4 regions of the Massilia sp. UYP11 genome follow, and region 4 is predicted to be linked to each of the others. Evidence: predicted binding sites of a transcription regulator. Region 4 holds the regulator's gene; each other region holds the start of a gene.

Region 1 (5,530 bases), on a different contig from region 4:
ACCATCTTGGCCATCAGCGCGAACACGCCGAACGGCGTCAGGCGCAGCACCAGCGTCACCATCCGCATCACGATCACGTGGGCCACGTGCACGAAGCCGCTGAAGGATTGGAATACTTCCGGCTTCTTGCCGGCGATGCCGACGGCCGAGACGCCGATGAAGATCGCGAACACCACCACCGCGATGGTCGAGGTCTTGCGCGCGCCGGTCATGTCGAGGAAGGGATTGGCCGGGATGAAGGACAGCAGCAGCGACGGCAGCGACAGTTGCTGCGCGGTCGCCAGGTTGCCCTGCAGGTATTCACCGCGCGCGACTTCGGCGCTCGACGCGGTCAGGCCGACGGCCGACAGGCCGAACAGCTTGGCCATCGCGATGCCGATGATGGCCGCGACCACGGTCGTGACGAGCAGGATGCCGATGGTGAGGGTGCTGATCTTGCCGAGCGAGGCGGCGTCGCGCAGCTTGAGGATGGCCTGCACGATCGAGACCATGATCAAGGGGATCACGATCATCTGCAACAGCTTGACGTAGCCGCTGCCGATCACATCCAGCCAGGCATTGGTGGCCACGATGTCGCTCGCCCCGGCGCCATATACGGCCTGCAGGCCGGCGCCGAACGCGACGCCCAGGCCAAGGCCGGCGAAAACGCGCTTGGTGAACGATGCATGGCGGGCCTGCATGCCATACAGGAGTGCGCACACGGCCAGGGCGAGTGCCAGGTTCAGGAGGACGGGGAAAGTCATAGAGCTCGGTTGAAGCAGGGAATCGCGCCATTTTATCGGCAAAGTTGCCTTGCCGTAGTGTTAATGTCGCATTTGCCTATGCGTTTAGCGCATGGCGACGGAGCAATACCATGCGCTTCGCCGGCTGCGTGCGCGCTTGTTGCTGCATGACGACGGACGATAAGTCGTAACGCAAGGAAATGTTCAATGCTTCCCAACCGGTGAGCAATGTTTCTATAATCCAATGGATATCATATTTTTCCATCCATGGGCTCCAGGCCAGCGAATCATGTTCAAACATCTCAGCATCAAGTCGCGTCTCATCTTCGTCATCGTCTTCCTGGCCGTCGAACTCATCGCCGGCGCGGTCATCGGCATCTACAACCTCGGCGTCGCAAACGCCGAACTCAAGCAGATGTACGACCACCGCCTCGTGGGGCTGAGCCAGGTGGGCCAGGTCACCCAGCTGATCACCGCCAACCAGCTCGCCGTCGCCAAGGCGGTTACCCTGGAAGATGGCGGCGCGCGCAATACCGCGCTCGAGTCGGTCGACGCGAATATCGGGGTGATCAACAAGATCCTGGAGAGCTACCGCCAGATGCCGATGACTGCCGGCGAGCAGGCCATGTACGAGCAATTTACCGCCGCGCGCAAGGTATTCGTCGAGCAGGGTATCCGCCCGGCCATGGCCGCGATTCGTGCCGGCGACACCGCCGGCGCCGTGGCCCAGCTCAACGGCGAGATGACCCGGCTGTACCTGCCGGTGGCCGATCTCGGCGCCAGGCTGGTCAAGGAACAGCAGAATGCGGCGCTGGAGGAATATGAGGCTTCGCAGGCGACCTACGAGTTCGTGCGCGCGGTCTGCCTGGTCGGCCTGGCGTTCGGCCTGATCATGGCCGCCTTCGTCGGCTGGATGCTGGTGCGCGCCATCGTGCGTCCGCTGGAGCAGGCGATCGCGATCGCCGGCGCCGTGGCCCAGGGCGACCTGACCCAGACCATCGAAGTGACCTCGAAAGACGAGACCGGCCGCCTGCTGCAGGCGCTGAAGGACATGAACGATTCGCTGGTGACCATCGTGAGCCAGGTCCGTGCCGGCACCGACAACATCGCCACTGCTTCGGGCCAGATCGCGGCCGGCAACCTGGACCTGTCCTCGCGCACCGAGCAGCAGGCCGGTTCGCTGGAAGAAACCGCCTCGTCGATGGAAGAACTGACCTCGACCGTGAAACAGAACGCCGACAACGCGCGCCAGGCCAACGCCCTGGCCACGTCGGCCTCGGAAGTGGCGGGCAAGGGCGGCGCGGTGGTCGAGCAGGTGGTGCAGACCATGGGCGCGATCAACGCCTCGTCGACCCGCATCGTGGACATCATCGCCGTCATCGACGGCATCGCCTTCCAGACCAATATCCTTGCCCTGAACGCGGCAGTCGAAGCGGCGCGCGCCGGCGAGCAGGGCCGTGGCTTCGCGGTCGTGGCGGGCGAGGTGCGCAGCCTGGCCCAGCGCAGCGCGGCGGCGGCCAAGGAAATCAAGCTCTTGATCGACGACTCGGTCGACAAGGTGCACCACGGCTCCAAGCTGGTCGAGCGCGCCGGCGCCACGATGCAGGAAATCGTGCAGAGCGTGAACCGCGTGACCGACATCATGGCCGAGATCACCGCCGCCAGCCAGGAGCAGACCGCCGGCATCGAACAGATCAACGGCGCCGTGGCCCAGATGGACCAGGTGACCACGCAGAACGCGGCGCTGGTGGAAGAAGCGTCGGCGGCGGCGGCCTCGCTGCAGGAAGAGGCGACCGCGCTGGCGCAGACCGTGGGCGCGTTCAAGCTCGATCAGGCGGGCGCCAGCCGCGCCAGTGCGGCGGCGCCGCGCGTGATCACGACCTTGCCGGCGGTGATGGCGAAGGCGCCGCTGAGGGCGCCGGTGAAGGCGGCGGCACAACCGGCCGCTGCATCCAAGCCGGCCAAGGCCACGCCAGTCGAGCCCAAGGCGCAAGCGGCCGCAAAGCCGAAGAAAGCCGAAACCGCGGACGTCGGCGACGGTTGGGAAGAGTTCTGACGCCGGCCTGACGCCTGTGCAAGGAAGAAGCCAACCCGAGGGTTGGCTTTTTTCGTCTCCAGCGCCCTATGCGCGCAGCTTGCGCAGGCCGACAACCGGGCCGACAACCGGGTCATACCCGGCAAGGCTTACTCGAAGGCGATCACCAGCGCGGTCAGGCCGATGCAGGCTGCGGCGATGACGCCGATGCGGGTGCGCAGGCGTCGGCCGCTGGAGACGATGTCCTTGGCGATGCCGCGGCGCGGCGCGCGAGGGTTGCTGCGGTCGACCGCGGTTGCGGCATGGATCGAAGAATGGTGGCGTGCGGTGTGTTCCGTGTTCATGGTTGACTCCAGGGCCGTCTCGAATGAAGACTGGCAAGTAAATGATGAATGGCCGGCATGAGCCGGGCGTAATACGAAGATGGTTTGCCGTTCAGGCGCGCGGGGCGCGCTGGGCAGGATGAAGGGCTGTCTGGCAACTGGGCCGCACCGCCACGTCGTTGGGAGAACGCAGGCAGGAGTAGAGCGGACAGTGAATGCGTGACATGCGGATGCCAGTACAAAGCGTCGAATCAAAGCGTCGAATTCGGAAATCCGGGACGAGGCCAGGACCTTCAAACCTGGGTGCGTTCTGGACGTTATTTATTTTACATGTGTGCGACGTAGAGGCAAGGGGTCGCACGATTGAAACAAGTGATGTTTTTCTACGGCAACAATCCATCCTAGCACGACGCGGACGGTAGTAGAAGAGCGTTTTTGCAACTTTTTAGAGCTAACGCAACAGCCCGCCCAAAATGATGCGCTGCGCAATCGCAGTGCGCCGTTTACGCCTTCGCACGGTGCGCCGGCGGTGCGTGGTGAGGGCGCTTCCTTCTGCATGCTCCCTGGCATGAAGATTGCGTAATCATCATCAGCGCAACGGAGCGCTGCGTGTGCCGCCAACGAAGGCAGCACCCACAAGACAACGACGTCTACCGGACCATGAATGCGTTCATGTCGGGTATGCGTCGTTTTTTTTGCCTGACCATATTGGGATTGCGATGAAAAATCAGAAGCTTGAAGCGAAGAGCGTAGCGACGGCAGCCGTCGGCGAAGTCGATGTCACCCGCCGTAAGGTCATACATGGCGCAGGTCTGGTAGCGGGAGGAAGCTTGATGGGGCTGGCAACTGGCGGCGTGTGGGCGGCGGGTTCGGACAAGCCGGAAAAGACCGAGATCAAGATCGGATTCATTCCACTGACCGATTGCGCATCGGTGGTCATGGCGTCGACGCTGGGCCTCGACAAGAAATATGGCGTCAAGTTCGTGCTGAGCAAGGAAGCCTCGTGGGCAGGCGTGCGCGACAAGCTGGCCAACGGCGACCTGGACGCGGCCCACGTGCTGTATGGCTTGCTGTACGGTGTCCAGATGGGTATCGGGGGCCAGCGCAAGGACATGGCGGTGCTGATGGGCCTGAACAACAATGGCCAGGCGATCACGCTGTCCAAGCAATTGGCGAACAAGGGTGCGGTCGACGGCCAGTCGCTGGCCAGGCTGATGCGCACCGAGAAACGCGCATACACCTTCGCCCAGACCTTCCCGACCGGCACCCACGCGATGTGGCTGTACTACTGGCTGGCGGCCAACGGCATCAATCCGATGAAGGAAGCCAAGGTGATCACGGTGCCGCCGCCGCAGATGGTGGCCAATATGCGGGTGGGGAACATGGACGGCTTCTGCGTCGGCGAACCCTGGGGCCAGCGCGCCATCATGGACGGCATCGGCATCACCGCCACCACGACCCAGGACATCTGGCGCGACCATCCGGAAAAGGTGCTGGGTTCGACGCTGGAGTTCGCGAAGAAGCACCCCAACACCTGCCGCGCCATGATGGCCGCCATCATCGAGGCCAGCCGCTGGATCGACGCCTCGATGGCCAACAAGAACAAGATGGCCGAGGTCATCGCCGCCAAATCGTACGTCAACACCAGCAAGGACGCGATCGACCAGCGCATCATGGGCCGCTACCAGAACGGCCTCGGCAAGACCTGGGACGACCCGAACTACATGAAGTTCTACAACGACGGCGCGGTCAACTTCCCGTATCTGTCGGACGGCATGTGGTTCATGACCCAGCATCGCCGCTGGGGCCTGCTCAAGCAGGACCCCGATTACCTGGCGGTGGCCAGCGCGGTCAACCAGATCGCGCTGTACAAGGACGCGGCGACGCTGGCCAAAGCGCCGCTGCCTTCCAGCCCGATGCGCAGTTCGAAGCTGATGGACGGCAGCGTCTGGGACGGCAAGGACCCGAAAGCCTACGCCGCATCGTTCAAGGTCAGGGTCTGATTTTCATCTTGTCTGTATAGGGGAATGCCATGAACGCCATCTTGAAATCCGAACGCCATGCGCCGCCCGCCGGTGGCGCGGCCGTGGTCACGTTGCCGCTCGCCGCCGATGCGCCTGTCGCGAGTGTCACGCCTCCTGCGCGCAAACCGGCGCCCGTCGTGCGCGGCGCGCAGTCGTTCGCCAGGGCGGTGCAAGCCATCCTGCCGCCGCTGGTGGGCATCGCCTTCGTCGTGCTGGTGTGGCAGCTCATCGCCACCCGCAACGAGACCTTCCCGTCGCCGCTGGCGACCTTCGAGGAGGCGCTGAAGCTGTTTGCCGATCCGTTCTACCACAACAGCCCGAACGACCAGGGCATCGGCTGGAACGTGCTGGCCTCGCTCCAGCGCGTGGCCGTGGGCTTTGGACTGGCGGCGGCGGTCGGCATCCCGCTGGGCTTCGTGATCGGCC
Region 2 (5,530 bases), on a different contig from region 4:
GGCATGCAGGAGCCGCGCTCGAGCGCGCCGCCACCGCCGCCGGGCCCGGTCAACACTGCCGCTCCGGCCCCCGGCGCGGCGGCGGTGACCGACGGCTACATCTATTACCTGCAGGCCGGCGCCTTCCGCGAGATGTCGGATGCCGAGAACACCCGCGCCAAACTGGCCCTGCTCGGCTTCGAAGCCGCGATCAGCGATCGCAGCACCGACAGCGGCGTGCTGCACCGCGTGCGGGTCGGCCCCTACACGCAAGTCGAGGCCGTCAACAAGGCGCGCGCCAAGCTGCTCGACAGCGGCATCGACGTCGCCATCGTGCGCAACCAGCGTTAAGCCCATGTCGACGCGGCAGGAAGAGCGCGTCTTCATCACCGGCGCATCGAGCGGCATCGGCGCCGCCCTGGCGCGCGACTATGCGGCGCGCGGCGCGACGCTCGGCCTGCTGGCGCGGCGGCGCGACCACCTGCTGGCGCTGGCCGCCTCGCTGCCCCACCCCGAACGGCATCACATCTACGCGGTCGACGTGCTCGACCGCGATGGCCTGGCCGCTGCCGCCCATGACTTCATCGCCGCCAACGGCGGCGCCGACGTCGTCATCGCCAGCGCCGGCATCTCGCACGGCACGCTCACCGACCGCGCGGCCGACCTGGCCGTGTTCGACGTGGTGTTCGCCACCAACGTGAACGCCACGGTCGCCACCTTCGCCCCGTTCATCGGCGCCATGCGGCAGCAGGCCACGCCCTGCCGCCTGGTGGGCATCGGCAGCGTGGCGGGAGTGCGCGGCATGCGCGGCGCCGGCGCCTACTGCGCCAGCAAGGCCGCCGTGCACAGCTACTGCGAAGCGCTGCGGGTCGAGCTGCACGGCACCAACATCCGGGTGGTGACGATCGCCCCCGGTTATATCGACACCCCCATGACCAGCAAGAACCGTTTTCCCATGCCCTTCCTGATGCCCGCCGACCGCTTCGCGGCGCAAGCCGCCGCCGTGATCGCGCGCGGCGACAGCTACCACGTCCTGCCCTGGCAGATGGGCGTCGTCGCCAAGCTGCTGCGCCTGCTGCCCGACTTCCTGTTCGACCGCCTGTTCGCGCGCGCGCCGACCAAACAGCGCCAGGGGGAGGCATGAACGCCGACCGCATCCGCTCGCTGTCGAAGGCGGGCGTGGCGGTCGAAGTCGTGGCGCAGACCGGCTCCACCAATGCCGACCTGCTGGCGCGCGCGGCGCTGCTTCCCGCGCCGCTGCTGCTGGTCGCCGAACACCAGAGCGCCGGCCGCGGCCGCGCCGGGCGCAGCTGGCTGTCTTCGCCCGAAGCTTCGCTGACCTTTTCGCTGGCCTGGAAATTCGATGGCGGCCCGCAGGCGCTGGTCGGCCTGCCGCTGGCGATCGGCGTGGCGCTGGCCGAGACGCTCGGCGCGCTGGGCCAGCAAGTCCAGCTGAAATGGCCGAACGACTTGCTCAAGGATGGCGACAAGCTGGCCGGCATCCTGATCGAAACCCAGTCCGCGCCCGACGGCGGCACCTGGACCGTGATCGGCATCGGCCTGAACCTTCTGATGCCGGAAGAGATGGAAGCGCAACTGGGACGCAGCGCCGCCGGCGTGCCCTGGCTGGCGCGCATGGAGCGCGACGTCCTGATGGCGGCCCTGCTCGACGGCCTGGTCGCGGCGCTGGCGGAATTTTCCGCGCGTGGCTTCGCGGCCTTCGCCGCGCGCTGGAACCTGCGCCACGCCTGGCAGGGAGAGACCGTGGTCTTGCTCGACCACGGCGCCGTGCTGCATGAGGGCCGCGCCGCCGGCGTGGACGACAGCGGCCGCCTGCTGCTCGACACGCCGGACGGCCGGATCACGGTGATGGCCGGCGACGTCTCGCTGCGGGTGAAAACATGATGCTGCTGGTCGACGCGGGCAATACCCGCGTCAAGTGGGCGCTGGCCGACGCCGCCTGCGCGCCCGGCGCGTGGCTGCATCACGGCGCCGTCGTGCACGCGCAGCTGGACGACGCGGCTGCCCGATGGCCGGCCGCCGGCGTGACCCGCGCGCTGGTGTCGAACGTGGCCGGCCCGCAGCTGGCCGAACGCATCGCGGCGCTGCTGCCGGCGGGGATCGAGCTCGAATGGTTCGCCTCCACCGCGCAGCGCGCTGGCCTCTGCAACGGCTACCGCGAGCCGCACCGGCTGGGCTGCGACCGCTTCGCCGCCGCCATCGGCGCGCGCGCCCTGGCGCCCGGCCAGGACCTGATCGTCGCCACTTGCGGCACCGCGACCACGGTCGACGCGGTCACGGCCGATGGCCGGTTCGTGGGCGGCATGATCCTGCCCGGCCTGGCCCTGATGGCGTCCAGCCTGGCCGGCAATACGGCGCAGCTGCCGCAGGTGGCCCCGGGCGCCGTGCCGGCGCTATTCGGCGACAACACCAACGACGCGATTCTCTCCGGCGTGCTGTCGGCCCAGGCCGGCGCGATCGAACGCGCCGTGGCTGGACACCGCGCCGCCGCCTGCATCGTCTCCGGCGGCGCGGCGCCGTATGTCGCCCCGGCGCTCAAGATCCCGCACCGGGTGGTCGATAATATCGTGCTGGTCGGCCTGCAGGCCGCGGCCACCTGGACAGAGGGAGGAGCACAGTGCTGAAATTCTTATTCTGGGCGCTGCTGGCGGCGAACGCGGCGCTGCTGGCCTACGGCCAGGGCGCCCTCGGCCAGCCGGGAACCGGCGAGCGCGAGCCGGCGCGGCTGAACAACCAGCTCGCACCCGAACGCATCACGCAGCTGACGGCGGTCGAGGCCATGCGTGCGCTGGACGAAGCCGCGCAGGCCAACGACACCACCCAGGCCGCCGACACCGCCCGCGCCGAAGATGCCGTGGCGCCGGCCCCCGCGCCGGTCGCGAACGCGCCGGACCTGGTCGCCTGTGTCCAGGCCGGCCCCTTCGGCGCGGCCGATTCGCGCCGCTTCGAAGCGCGCGTCGCCAGCCTGGAGCTGGCCGCGCGCCAGACCCGGGTCCAGGTGCCCTTCCAGGAAGTGACCAGCCGCCTGGTCTACCTGCCGCCGAACGGCGGCCGTGAAGGCGCCCAGCGCCGTGCGGCCGACCTCAAGGAACGCGGTGTCGAGAATTTTTACATCATGCAGGGCGACTCGCCGCTGCGCGGGGCGATCTCGCTGGGCGTATTCAAGACCGACAGCGCGGCTCAGAAGCTGGTAGCGCAGTTGCAGCGCCAGGGCGTGCGCGGCGTGCAGGTATTACCGCGCGGGCAGCAGGTCATGCGCGCCGCCTATCGGTATCGCGCGATCGAACCGGCGCAGCGCGCCAGGCTGGCGGGCATCGCCGCCGACTACCCGGACGCGGGCCTGCGGGAATGCGGCTGACCGCGCGGTCGTCCGATCGACTCGAAGCGCACCTGCGGGTGCGCTTTTTTTTACAAAAGCGACTGGCAGGCGGCCTGTGAGTGTCGAAAATCTTTACACAAGAATTTCCTTCAGAAAATAATATTAATCAAAACAATCACTTATATTTCTGGCACGCAACTTGCTTTATATCAAAATACGTTGCTCAAATTTAATTCTCAGGGGATATCATGAAAAAGACCGTCGTCGCTGCACTGTTCGCCGTTGCCTGCGCCATCTCGACCTCCGCATCCGCCGAGACCATCAATCTGGATGGCTCGTTCGGCAGCACCCTGTCGAACAAGACTTACGATGCCGTCTTCAAATCGAACCTGGATGGCCAGTATGAACTGAACAGCCTGTCGTTCTCCTTCTCGTTCCTCGACAACGGCGGCGCCTTCATGTCGCAGGGCCCGGTGAAGACCAGCTACCAGGCGGGCGACTACACGTGGTCGAAATCGCTCGGCGCCTACGTGCGTAAGGTCGATATCGGCCAGACGGTCACCAAGACCAGCGCACAGGAAACCGCGCAACTGTCGTTCGGCGACCTGGTGCTCGGCAGCGGCGCGACCACGCTCAGCGAGACGACCGAACATGGCGGCTCGAGCACCGTGCGCAACTATGACGGCACCCAGTGCTTCATGTTCAAGTGCAAATACTTCAAGTCGGACGTGAAAACCCAGACCACCATCGTGACCAAGGACTACACGGGCGGCTTCACGATCTCCGGCTTCATCGATGACCAGGATCTCCTCGCCCAAATGTTCGACAACGGCGACCTGCGCCTGACCCTGAAAGTCGTCGGCGACCTGTTGCTGACCGACAGCAACCTTATGCTGGACTACACGAAAGTGGAAGAACCCGCCGAAGAACCGGCCGAAGTGCCCGAGCCATCGAGCCTGCTGCTGGCAGGCGCCGGCCTGGCTGCCGTCGGCGTTGCCCGCCGCCGCCGTACCGGCGCCGCACGCGCATAAGCGGAATCCTTTGCGCTGGAGGAATGGCCGGTTCGCCGGCCATTTTTCATGGCGCCGGCGTCAGCGCCGGACGACGATCGGCTTGAAACCGAGGCTCGCAGGCAATGCCCGCATCGCCTCCACCGCTTCGGCGCGGCTGCCATAGGGACCGCCGTAGAGACGGTTCAGGGAACCCACCTTCACCACTTCGAGCTTGCCCAGCTCGACGCCGGCATTGGTGACCTTTTCGCTCATGGCTTCGGCGGTGCCGGCCCGGCCATAGGCGCCGAGCTGGATGAAATAGCGTCCGGCGCCGGCAGCTGCGGGCGCCGCCGTGGGCGCCGGCCCAGTCTGGCTCACCAGCGCCGCGCTGTCGGAACGGATCCGGTCTTCCAGCATCAGCGCTTCGATCTCGGGCGGCGCCGATTGCGCGATCGACGCGACTTCGCGCCGCGCGGCCGCGATCCGGGCCGGCGCAACGATCGAATCGCCCGGGAACAGGCGCTCGACCTCGACTTCGTGGCTGCCCTTGCCCAGCAGGCCGAGCTTGAGTGCCGCCGTGTACGAGACGTCGATGATCCGGCTTGCGTGGAAAGGGCCGCGGTCGTTGATGCGCACCACCACCGAATTGCCGGTGTCGAGGCTGGTGACGCGCACGTAGGACGGAATCGGCAGGGTCGGATGCGCGGCCGTCATCTTGTACATATCGTACAGTTCGCCCGACGCCGTGCGCTGGCCATGAAACTTGACGCCATACCAGGTGCTCACGCCACGCGCGGTGTAGGGCTCGTTGTTCCCCAGCGGCGTATAGGTCTTGCCGAGCACCGTGTAGGGGCGGCCGGTCCACTTGTTGAAGGGCTCGGCCTTGACCACGGCGTCCGGCACGTCGAGCAGGCCGTCGGGGATGTTGTCGCCCGGGCCGTCATCCTTGTAGTAGCCGCCGCGGCCCGACTTAGCGGGCGGCAATTGGGGCGCAGTGCCGTGCTTGGCGGTCGGCTTGTGTGGCCACGGCAAGGGATTGAGCCGCTTGTGCTCCCCGGTGCTGCTGCAGGCCGATACGAAAATGGCAACCGGTATGACCGCCAGGAAGCTTGTACGAACGCCCATTGGCTGTCCTTTATGAAATCTATGTCTGCACCAGTTTACGATGTCTTTGAATACTCATCAATATGCCGGCGCCAAGGCCGAGCGTGATAAAGGC
Region 3 (5,530 bases), on a different contig from region 4:
AAGCACACCGGCTGCATCACTAACCGCCGTTTCGACGGCACTGGTATTTATGCCTTTGTCACCTCCCGTATCGCGCTCGCTCCGGCATACGCGCGCCATCACAGTCGAAGCGTTCGCGCGCGACGATGGCTTGTGGGACCTCGATGCCAGCATCCGCGATGTGAAGACGCGTACTATCGCGCTTGCTTCCGGCGAACGGCCCGGCGGCATGCCGGTGCACGACCTCAAGCTGCGCGTGACCATCGACCGCGACCTGAACATCGTCGATGCCGAAGCCGCATCCGATGCCGTCCCGTATCCGGGCTACTGCGATACCATCGGCCCTGCCTACAAGAAGTTGATCGGGCTCTCGCTCGTGAACCATTTCCGGTTGCATCTGAAAGACCGCCTATCCGGCGTGCTCGGCTGCACCCATCTGACCGAATTGGCCCAGGTGCTGCCGACCGCAGCCTTGCAAGCCTTTGCTGACGACAATGTCGATGCCCCAGGTGGGCTCGGCGGCTCGTCGACCGACCGTCCATTTGAGCTCGACCGTTGCCATGCCCTGCAAAGCGACGGCCCTGCCGTGGCCAAATACTACCCACGCTGGTCGATCAAGGCCGTCTCGGGTTAGCGTTCGTCGTTTTTATTTTTGTAGTCCAACCGTATTTCTAATTCAGTAATAGAAGAAGGGAAGCCAGCATGAAGATCCATGAGTACCAGGGCAAAGAGATCCTCCGAAAATTCGGAGTGACCGTTCCGCGCGGCATTCCGTGCATGTCGGTGGAAGAGGCTGTCAAGGCCGCCGAGGAGCTGGGCGGTCCGGTCTGGGTGGTCAAGGCCCAGATCCACGCTGGTGGCCGTGGCAAGGGTGGTGGCGTCAAGGTCGCCAAGTCGCTGGAACAGGTCAAGGAATACGCCGACCAGATCATGGGCATGCAGCTGGTGACGCACCAGACCGGCCCGGAAGGCCAGAAAGTGCGTCGCCTGATGATCGAAGAAGGCGCCGACATCAAGCAGGAACTGTACATCTCGCTGGTTACCGACCGCGTGACCCAGAAGGTCGTGCTGATGGCCTCGTCGGAAGGCGGCATGGACATCGAAGAAGTCGCGCACAGCAACCCTGAGAAAATCCACAACGTCGTGATCGATCCGGCCGTCGGCCTGACCGACGCCGACGCCGACGCTGTCGCCGCCAAGATCGGCGTGCCGGAAGGCTCGATCGCCGACGTGCGAGCCAACCTGCAAGGCCTGTACAAAGCCTACTGGGAAACCGACGCATCGCTGGCCGAAATCAACCCGCTGATCGTCACCGGCTCGGGCAAGATCATCGCCCTGGACGCGAAATTCAACTTCGACGCCAACGCGCTGTTCCGTCACCCAGAGATCGTCGCCTACCGCGACCTGGACGAAGAAGATCCAGCCGAAGTCGAAGCGTCGAAGTTCGACCTGGCCTACATTTCGCTCGACGGCAACATCGGCTGCCTGGTGAACGGCGCCGGCCTGGCCATGGCCACCATGGACACCATCAAGCTGTTCGGCGGCGAGCCGGCCAACTTCCTGGACGTGGGCGGTGGTGCTACGGCCGAGAAAGTGACCGAAGCATTCAAGATCATGCTGAAGAACCCGGAACTGAAGGCCATCCTGGTCAACATCTTCGGCGGCATCATGCGTTGCGACGTCATCGCCGAAGGCGTGATCACCGCATCGAAAGCCGTGTCGCTGCAAGTGCCGCTGGTCGTGCGCATGAAGGGCACCAACGAAGACCTGGGCAAGAAGATGCTGGCTGACTCGGGTCTGCCAATCATCGCCGCAGACACGATGGAAGACGCAGCGAAGTCGGTCGTTGCCGCTGCCGCTGGTAAAGCCTAATTCGCTAAGGATATAAAAATGTCGATTCTGATCAACAAAGACACCAAAGTCATCACCCAAGGTATCACCGGCAAGACCGGCCAGTTCCACACCCGTATGTGCCGCGACTACGCGAACGGCAAGGAAGCCTTCGTCGCAGGCGTGAACCCGAAGAAAGCCGGTGAAGATTTCGAGGGCATCCCGATCTACGCATCGGTCAAGGAAGCCAAGGCCGAAACCGGCGCCACCGTCTCGGTCATCTACGTCCCACCGGCAGGCGCAGCCGCCGCCATTTGGGAAGCCGTCGAAGCCGAGCTGGACCTGGCAATCTGCATCACCGAAGGCATCCCAGTCCGCGACATGATGGAAATCAAGGATCGCATGGCCAAAGCCGGTTCCAAGACCCTGCTGCTGGGCCCGAACTGCCCAGGCCTGATCACCCCTGACGAAATCAAGATCGGCATCATGCCGGGTCACATCCACCGCAAGGGCCGTATCGGCGTCGTGTCGCGTTCGGGCACCCTGACCTATGAAGCAGTCGGCCAGCTGACCGCACTGGGCCTGGGCCAATCGTCGGCAGTCGGCATCGGCGGCGACCCGATCAACGGTCTGAAGCACATCGACGTGATGCGCATGTTCAACGACGATCCTGATACCGACGCGGTCATCATGATCGGCGAAATCGGCGGTCCGGACGAGGCGAACGCCGCTTACTGGATCAAGGACAACATGAAGAAGCCGGTCGTCGGCTTCATCGCCGGCGTCACCGCGCCTCCGGGCAAGCGCATGGGCCACGCCGGCGCGCTGATCTCGGGCGGCGCCGATACCGCGCAAGCCAAGCTGGAAATCATGGAAGCCTGCGGCATCACTGTCACCAAGAACCCGTCGGAAATGGCGCGTCTGCTGAAGGCGATGCTGTAATCCTGACGAGCGCTTGATCGGCAGCTAGAACGGGGAGCTTCGGCTCCCTGTTTTTATTGTGGATTTCATTTCGCGCCGCCAATTTTGATCGCCTGACAAAAATTGCCTTACGACACTGACAAATTTTGTCACCGGAGGCGTCAATTTTTGTCGTGGGACAGGGGTTTGTTATCTCGGTATTAATAAAATCGACCGTTTCTTGCTGTTTTCGGGCTGGCACGCCACTTGCGTATAGGAAAGCGTAGCAGCTGAGCAGTACAAGATACGTCGTCCCAACTTCGAACTACCACCCTGGAGAGAAAAATGAACTTCAAGCAAATGCAAACCAAGAAAGCCGAAGGCGGCTTCACCCTGATCGAACTGATGATCGTTGTCGCGATCATCGGTATCCTGGCTGCCGTCGCAATCCCGGCCTACCAGGACTACATCGCCAAGGCCAAGGCCGCAGCCGCCTACGCCGACATCTCGGGCGGTAAAACTGGCTACGAAATGGCTGTGGTGCAAGGTCTGCCAGAAGTCGATGGCGCAGCGGCTGGCGCTGACGCATACCTCGCAGCGGCAGGCCTGTCGGCTACGACCGGCAACTGCACCGCCATCGCAGCAACTGTGCCGGACGCCGACGGCGTTGGCTCGCTGACTTGCACGATCGCCTCGCCTGGCCGCCTGGGTACGAACCCAACCATCGCACTGAATCGTGCTGATGATGGTACTTATGCATGCGTCGCCACCAACTTCGCTGAAACGGATTACATGCCAGCCGGTTGCGCCGCTCCTGCCGCTCCATAATCAGCGTTAAAAGATCTAGCTCCATTCGATAAGAGAGACCGCCTAGGCGGTCTCTCTTTCGTTTTTCTACTGCCGATCAGGTGACGCCGCTTGCGGTTTCAAGTACTGATCCAACCACCCCAGCACCGTGTGATGCCACTGCACCGAGTTCGCCGGCTTGAGCACCCAGTGGTTCTCATCCGGGAACACCAGCAGCTTGCTCTCCACACCCATGCGCTGCAGCGCAGTGAAAGTGCCCAGCGCCTGCGCGGTAGGAATCCGGAAGTCCAGATCGCCCTGGATCACCAGCATCGGCGTCTTCCACTTGTTCACGTGATGAACCGGGTTGAAGCGTTCATGGTTCTCCGGCACCTTGAAGTACGGCCCGCCACTCTCCCAATCGGTGAACCACTGCTCTTCGGTCGAGTACGCCATGCCGCGCGTATCGAACACGCCGTCGTGGTTCACGATGCATTTGAACTCATCCGACCAGTTACCCGCGATCCAGTTCATCATGTAGCCGCCGTACGACGCCCCCAGCGCGCAGTCGCGTGAACGGTCGAGCCACGAGAACTTCTGCACCGCCGCGTCATAACCCTTCTGCAGGTCGACCAGCGGCTTGCCGCCCCAGTCGTTGCTGATCGAGTCCGTGAACTTCTGGCCATAGCCGGTCGAACCGTGGAAGTCGATGAACACGGCCGCATAGCCCGCGCCGGCGTACACCTGCGGATTCCAGCGATAGCTCCAGCTGTTGCCGAAGCTGCCCTGCGGGCCGCCGTGGACGATGAAGGCGACCGGATACTTCTGGCCCGGCTGCGCATTCCATGGCTTCATCACGTAGCCGTAGACGGTTTCGCCATTGGCGCCGGCAAACGAGAACTGCTCGGACTCGCCAAAGCGCACGTCTTTCAAACGTTCGCTGTTCACATCGGTTAGCTGCTTCGGCTTGCCACCCAGCTTCATCGAGAACAGCTGCGCGCCCGACTGCAGGTTGGCGTGGGTATAGACCAGCGTGTCGCGCCGCAGGTCATAGGCGCCGACCGCGCCCTTGTCGGTCAGCGGCGTCACCTTGCCGCTGGCGACGTCGATCGAGAACAGGCGGTGCTGGCCGATGTCTTCGGCATCGACGATCAGCGCCTTGCCGTCCGCGCGCCAGACCAGGCTGCCGGCCGAACGGTCCCAGTCGGCGGCCAGCTTGCGCTTTTCGCCGGTGGCCACGTCGATTAGCATGACCTGGTAGCGGTCGGCCTCGAAGCCGGGACGCGCCATGGCCAGGTAAGCGAGGGTGCGGCCGTCAGGCGAGAAAGTACCTTTCGTGTCCCAGGCCGGATTGTCCTGGGTCAGGTTGCGCGGCGCCGCGCCGCCCGCGGCCGGCACGCTGTACAGGTCGAAGTTGGTCGACCAGGCTTCGGTCTTGCCGGCGATGCGGCTCGAGAACACGATGGTCTTGCCGTCCGGGCTGAAGCGGTATTCCTCGCGGTCGCCGAACGGCTTCGAAGGCACGTCGCCGTCGAGCGAGCCGGACAGGCTGACCGGTTCGCTGCCGACCTTGCCATCCGCGCCCAGCGGCGCCGAGAACAGCACCGCGTTGCGGTGGTCGTTCCAGGTGTCCCAGTGACGCACGAACAGGCGGTCATAGACCTTGCCGCTGGCCTTGTCCTTCTCTTTGGCATCGAGGCGCGACCTGGTGCAGGCCAGATCGGCGCAGTCGCGGAACACGGCCAGGCTGAAGGCGAGCCGGTCACCGCCTGGCGCGAGGCGGAAGTTGTCGACGTCCAGCGGCAGGTTCGTCACCTGCACCGCCTCGCCGCCGGCGACCGGCTGGCGCCATACCTGCGACGAGCCCGAGCGCGCCGACAGGAAGTAGACGGCGTCGCCGGAGGGTGACCATTCCGGGTCGTTGCTGCTGGACGCATCCTGGGTCAGGCGCTGCGGCGCCGGCTTGGCGGCGCGCAGGTCGACCATCCACAGTTGGGTATTGCCGCGGTTCTTTTCCATGTCCGTGCTGCGCACG
Region 4 (5,530 bases):
GGCTTCCAGGTAGCCCTTGTGCGAAGCGCCGACGATGACCAGGAGCCGCGTGCCCGGCATGACGCCCACGACGTCGCGGATGTTCGCCGCCATGCGCAGGTTGCGCGTTTCCCAGTAGCCGATGTAGGCGCGGCCGAAGCGCTGCGGCGACGGTTCGTTCAGCGCCGCGCCGAAGTCAGCTTCGAAGACCGTCGAGACATGATCGGGCGCATTGTAGGCGCGGTATAGCGCCAGCATGCCTTCGGCGCTGCCCAAGCCCTGATACAGGATCTTGTCCGCCTGCCGGAGCGCGCGGTTGGCCGGATTGTCCCAGGCCTTCATGATCGCCTCGCCGGCCGCCTTGCGGTCGGTGTACGGACGGCCTGCCGATTGATCGTCCATCGCATACACGCGTTCATGACCCAGCCGGGCCGCCAGGCGCGCCGCGATCATCACGCTTTCGTCGGGATCGACCGCGAGCTTTCGCAGCTGCTCGACCAGGGCGGCATCCAGGCCGTCGCCGGCGCGGCGCTCCCCGGCCGGCAAATGGAACCACTGGACCGCAGCCGATGCCGGCTCTCCACCCGCCAGGAACAAGGCCGCCAGGCGTCGCCGCTGGGCAGGCGACGGCGTCGCCGGCCATCCGGCCAGCAGCTTCTCCGCTTGCGCCGTCGCTTCGGGAACGTCCAGACCGGTTGCGGCCTTCGCCGCCGCGGTATCCGGGCAATAGGTCTCGACCGTCTCCGCATAACGCGCCGCGTGACGGCGCAGAAAATCGCATTGCGGCCCGGAGCGCTCTTCGACCGCGATCGCCTGCGGCTTCCACGCCGCCAGCCGCTCGTTGAGCAAGGACAGGCTGGCAGGCTGGAACGTCTTGGGCAAGTGCGACAAGTGGGGTGAACCGAGCACCATGATCTCGTTGACCGGCCCTGCTGCCGGACCCTTGAGCCGGCTCGGATCGAAAGTTGGCTGATAGTCCTGGGCAGCGGCGGCGCCGCATAAGGTCATCGAGATCAGCAAGGCGGTCAGGCGCATCGGGTGTCCTTTCAGGTCATGAAGGCCCGATGTTCACACCCCGCCGATACGCTGTCACGCAAAAATGAATATGTTCGCCGTGATTATGCGAGGTGCCTGAGCGGATGCGCATGCGCCGGCCACACCGGTTCGAAAAAGCGTGCCACCATCTGCGGCGTCACCTGTTCGAGCGATGGCGGGTTCCATTGCGGCGCATTGTCCTTGTCGACGACGAGCGCGCGCACGCCTTCGAGCACTTCGCCATGCTCGAAATTGTGGCGCACCAGCGTGCGCTCCATGCGCAGGCAGTCGGCCACGGACAGCTGCGCGCCACGCGCCAGCAGTTCGTGGGTCACGCACATCATCAGGGGCGAACGCTGGCGCATCGCCGCCAGGGCCCGCTGCGCGAACGGCGTCGCGTCGCCTTCGAGCGAGGCCATGATCGCGGCCACCGAGGCCGCGCCGAAATGGGCGTCGATGCGCGTGCGCAGCGACGGCAATTCGCTCTCGCCCGCCAGCGCGGAAAATGGCGCCGCGAAGGCGCGGATCGCCGCCGGCAGCGCGGCGCCGGGCGTGGACGCGATCAACGCATGCAGGGCCGGCAGTTCGGCGCCGGGCACGAACAGGTCGGCCAGCCCGATATGCAGCGCGTCGGCGGCGCCGATCGTCAGCCCGGTCAGGCCCAGGTAATAGCCGAGCCGTCCCGGCGCATGCGACAGGAAATGGCTGCCGCCGACGTCTGGGAACAGGCCGATGTTCACCTCGGGCATGGCCATCCTGGTGCGCTCGGTCACGATGCGCAGGCCGCAATCCGGGCCGCCCTGGGCGATGCCCATGCCGCCGCCCATTACCACGCCGTCCATGACGGCGATGTAGGGCTTCGGATAGAAATGGATCAGGTGGTTCAGCGCGTATTCTTCGGTGAAGAAATCCTCGAGCAACGCACTGCCGCCCATCGGCGTCGCATGGCCGACCTCATGGAAGAAGCGGATGTCGCCGCCCGCGCACAAGGCCTTCTCGCTGCTGCTGGTCAGCACCACCGCCTCGACCTGCGCGTCATCCTGCCAGGCGCGCAGCGCCACGGTCAGCGCGCGCACCATCGCGAGCGACAGCGAATTGAGCGCCTTCGGGCGGTCCAGGGTGATGATGCCGGTGCGGTTGGCGATGCGGGTCAGGACATGGTCGGTCATGGGGTGATCCATCATGGAGAGACCTGCATTTTACCGAACACGCGCTGCGGGTAAAACCGGAAAGGCGGATGCAAAAAGGGCGTCCCCTCAGACGCCCTTAGCTGGTGTGAGCCCTGCGCCTGGTCAGGCGGCAGCGGCCTCTTCGCTGCCACGCTCCGGCAGGCGCTTGATCGAAGTACGGCTATGGTCCTTCAGCATTTGCTTGTGTTTGAGGATCTGTCGGTCCAGCTTATCCATCAGCGTATCGATCGCCGCGTACAGGTCTTGCGCGACGCTTGCCACGTGCAGGGTCTTGCCCGACACCTGGACGTTGATCTCTGCTTTCTGCCTTTTTTCTTTTTCAGTGAGGTTGTCGACGGCCAGGAAGACATGGGTGTCGATCACCTGGTCGAAATGGCGAATGATGCGCTCGAGCTTATTCTGAACGTATTCACGGATGGCGGGGGTCACTTCGAGATGATGGCCACTGATTGTGAGGTTCATACACACTCCTTTGAAAATGATGCACCGTGTGGACCACACCAACGCGACAAGGCACGACGGGTGTGGACGGCGCAGTTACAAGGACTTGCGGAGGCTTACAGGGGGTATCTTGAGGGCTTCACGGTATTTTGCAACCGTCCGGCGCGCAATGACCATGCCTTGTTCCCCGAGCATCTCCGCGATCTTGCTGTCGGATAATGGGTTCCTAGGGTCTTCTGCTCCTGTCAATTGTGCGATGAGCGCACGGATTGCCGTCGAGGATGCTTCGCCTCCCGCCTCGGTGGCAACGTGGCTACCGAAGAAATACTTCAACTCAAACATGCCGTGCGGGGTCAGCATGTATTTCTGGGTTGTGACACGAGAAATTGTGCTCTCGTGTAGGCCTAGTGTATCAGCTATCTCGCGTAAAACAAGGGGCCGCATGGCAACCGCGCCGTGGGAGAAAAAGTTGCGCTGGCGCTCGACGATCGCCTCCGCCACGCGCAGGATGGTGTCGAACCGCTGGCGCATGTTCTTGATGAGCCACTTCGCTTCCTGCAGCTGCGCGCCCATCTGCGCTTCGCTCTTGCCTTGCTTGAGCAGGCTGGCATACAGGCTGTTCACGCGCAGGCGCGGCATCACGTCCGGGTTCAGGGTGACCGCCCAGCCGCTCTTGGCGCGGCGCACGATCACGTCCGGCACCACGTAGTCCGACACGTTCGAGGCGAAGACCGCACCCGGATGCGGATTACACTGGCGCACCACGGCCTGCACCTCGCGCAAGTCTTCGTCGTCGCAGTCGAGCGCTTTTTTCAGCTTGCTGTATTCGCGCTGGGCGAACCAGGTCAGGTAACCTTCGACGATGGTCAGGGCCATGCGCCGCGTGACCATTGGCACGCCCGGCATGCGCCGGATCTGCAGCGCCAGGCACTCGGACGCGCTGCGCGCGCCGACGCCCACCGGGTCCATGCTCTGCACCAGCGCCAGCGCGCAGCGCAGCTCGTCGATCTCGATCTCGAGTTCTTCGGGCAGCCGCGCGTGGATCTCGTCGAGCGGCTCGTCGAGATAGCCGTTGTCGTCCAGCGCATCGATCACCAGCTCGGCGAGCGCACGGTCGCGCACCGACAAGGTGGCTTCGCGCACCTGCTCCATCAGGTGTTCGCGCAGGGTGATGGCGCAGGCTTCCAGCTGCGGGCGGCCGTCCTCGTCCTCGCCGCCGCCGGACGACGGCGCGCCGCCCTCGCTCCAGTCAGCATCAACGCGATCGTTGTCGGCGCCGCTCTCGAGGCTCTCGCCCTCCTGCGCCGGCGCGTCCTGGCCCTCGGCCTGCTGGCCGGGCGCCGGCGGCGCTTCGCCATTGGCGGGCGCATTGTTGATGGCGCCATCGGCCAGCAAACGCACCGAACGGTCGAGCGGATCGTCGAGCCGCTCGAGCAAGGGGTTATCGCCCAGTATCTGCTCGATCTCCTGGTGCAGTTCGAGCGTCGACAGCTGCAGCAACCGGATCGACTGCTGCAGTTGCGGCGTGAGCGCGAGGTGCTGCGAAGTGCGAAGTTGCAGGGACTGTTTCATCTAGGCGTCGCTCACATGCGGAAGTGTTCACCCAGGTACACGCGGCGCACCGACTCGTCCGCGATGATGTCGTCAGGACGGCCGGAGGCAAGCACCGCGCCCTGGTTGATGATGTAGGCGCGGTCGCAGATGCCAAGCGTCTCGCGCACGTTGTGGTCGGTGATCAAGACACCGATCCGGCGCTCTTTCAGGAAGCGCACGATGCGCTGGATCTCGATCACGGCGATCGGGTCGACGCCGGCGAACGGTTCGTCCAGCAGCACGAAGCGCGGATTGGTCGCCAGCGCGCGCGCGATCTCCACGCGGCGGCGCTCGCCGCCCGACAGCGACAGCGCCGGATTCTCGCGCAGCTTCTCGATCTGCAGGTCGGCCAGCAGGGTGTCGAGGCGCTCGTTGATCTGGTCTTTCGACAGCGGCTTGCCATTGTCCTTTTGCAGCTCGAGCACGGCGCGGATGTTCTCTTCCACCGTCAGCTTGCGGAACACCGACGCCTCTTGCGGCAGGTAGGACAGGCCCAATACGGCGCGGCGGTGGATCGGCAGGCTGGTGATGTCGGTGCCGTTGATGTCGATCGAGCCGGCGTCCGACGGCACCAGGCCCACGATCATGTAGAACGACGTGGTCTTGCCGGCGCCGTTCGGGCCCAGCAGGCCGACCACCTCGCCGCACTCGACCTGCAGCGACACGTCGCGCACCACCAGGCGCTTGCCATAGCTTTTCTGCAGGCCCTTGACGACCAGGGTGCTGCAATCGTCCAGCTCCATCGGAATCGCCGTCATTGGGCGCCTCCGCCTGGTGCGCGCTTGGGCGCCAGGATCAGGGTGCCGCGGCCGCCGCCAACCTTGCTCTGGCCGCTGGTGTCGTTACGCACCGTGGCCACTTCCTTGCGGTTGTCGTAGGAGATGAACGGGCCGGTGATCTGGTTGGTCATGCGCGCGCCTTCCAGTTCGCGCACGACGGCGTTGGAATACAGGCGCACCAGTTCCGATCGCTCGTCGTACTCGATGCGCTCGGCCTGGCCGTCGACCCACAGGTCGGAACCACCGTCGCGCTTCTGGCGGAAGGTGGCGACCTTGCCGCCGGCGGCGGTGAGGGTCACGCTCATATAGCCTTCCGGGCTTTCCTTGACCAGGGCGCGGTCGGACTTGAGCACCAGGGTGCCGCGGGTCAGGACCACGTTGCCGGTCAGGATGCGGGTGCCGGTCACCTCGTCGACGTCGAGCGAGTCGAAGTTGATGACTGCCTCCTTGAGCGAATCGGCGCGCTCGGCGGCCGCGGTCAGCGACAGCAGGGAAAGGAAAACGGCGGCAAGT

What was found. The regulator sigma-54, encoded in region 4, starts transcription at its own class of promoters, with help from an activator protein. The targets are predictions, from matches to a motif close to TGGCANGNAANCTGCTTT.
Region 1: the regulator sigma-54 is predicted to act here: its motif matches at 3,645-3,662, upstream of ABIB38_RS23030 (CmpA/NrtA family ABC transporter substrate-binding protein).
Region 2: the regulator sigma-54 is predicted to act here: its motif matches at 3,508-3,525, upstream of ABIB38_RS13690 (PEP-CTERM sorting domain-containing protein).
Region 3: the regulator sigma-54 is predicted to act here: its motif matches at 2,966-2,983, upstream of ABIB38_RS10235 (pilin).

The regions. Positions count from the first base shown of each region.
Region 1 covers NZ_JBNDJE010000031.1:23,123-28,652, forward strand. Annotated here, with positions in the region: gene ABIB38_RS23010 (L-cystine transporter) at 1-743, opposite strand, end outside; gene ABIB38_RS23015 (hypothetical protein) at 820-987, opposite strand; gene ABIB38_RS23020 (methyl-accepting chemotaxis protein) at 1,012-2,778, shown strand; gene ABIB38_RS23025 (hypothetical protein) at 2,907-3,101, opposite strand; gene ABIB38_RS23030 (CmpA/NrtA family ABC transporter substrate-binding protein) at 3,914-5,083, shown strand; gene ntrB (nitrate ABC transporter permease) at 5,113-5,530, shown strand, end outside.
Region 2 covers NZ_JBNDJE010000008.1:112,726-118,255, forward strand. Annotated here, with positions in the region: gene ABIB38_RS13665 (SPOR domain-containing protein) at 1-330, shown strand, start outside; gene ABIB38_RS13670 (SDR family oxidoreductase) at 335-1,123, shown strand; gene ABIB38_RS13675 (biotin--[acetyl-CoA-carboxylase] ligase) at 1,120-1,884, shown strand; gene ABIB38_RS13680 (type III pantothenate kinase) at 1,881-2,624, shown strand; gene ABIB38_RS13685 (SPOR domain-containing protein) at 2,618-3,358, shown strand; gene ABIB38_RS13690 (PEP-CTERM sorting domain-containing protein) at 3,568-4,350, shown strand; gene ABIB38_RS13695 (septal ring lytic transglycosylase RlpA family protein) at 4,411-5,436, opposite strand; gene rodA (rod shape-determining protein RodA) at 5,456-5,530, opposite strand, start outside.
Region 3 covers NZ_JBNDJE010000004.1:312,681-318,210, reverse strand. Annotated here, with positions in the region: gene ABIB38_RS10250 (DUF2889 domain-containing protein) at 50-613, shown strand; gene sucC (ADP-forming succinate--CoA ligase subunit beta) at 682-1,851, shown strand; gene sucD (succinate--CoA ligase subunit alpha) at 1,870-2,751, shown strand; gene ABIB38_RS10235 (pilin) at 3,055-3,537, shown strand; gene ABIB38_RS10230 (prolyl oligopeptidase family serine peptidase) at 3,604-5,530, opposite strand, start outside.
Region 4 covers NZ_JBNDJE010000001.1:740,769-746,298, reverse strand. Annotated here, with positions in the region: gene ABIB38_RS03290 (DUF5694 domain-containing protein) at 1-1,014, opposite strand, end outside; gene ABIB38_RS03285 (enoyl-CoA hydratase/isomerase family protein) at 1,098-2,183, opposite strand; gene hpf (ribosome hibernation-promoting factor, HPF/YfiA family) at 2,307-2,666, opposite strand; gene ABIB38_RS03275 (RNA polymerase factor sigma-54) at 2,742-4,217, opposite strand; gene lptB (LPS export ABC transporter ATP-binding protein) at 4,229-4,981, opposite strand; gene lptA (lipopolysaccharide transport periplasmic protein LptA) at 4,993-5,530, opposite strand, start outside.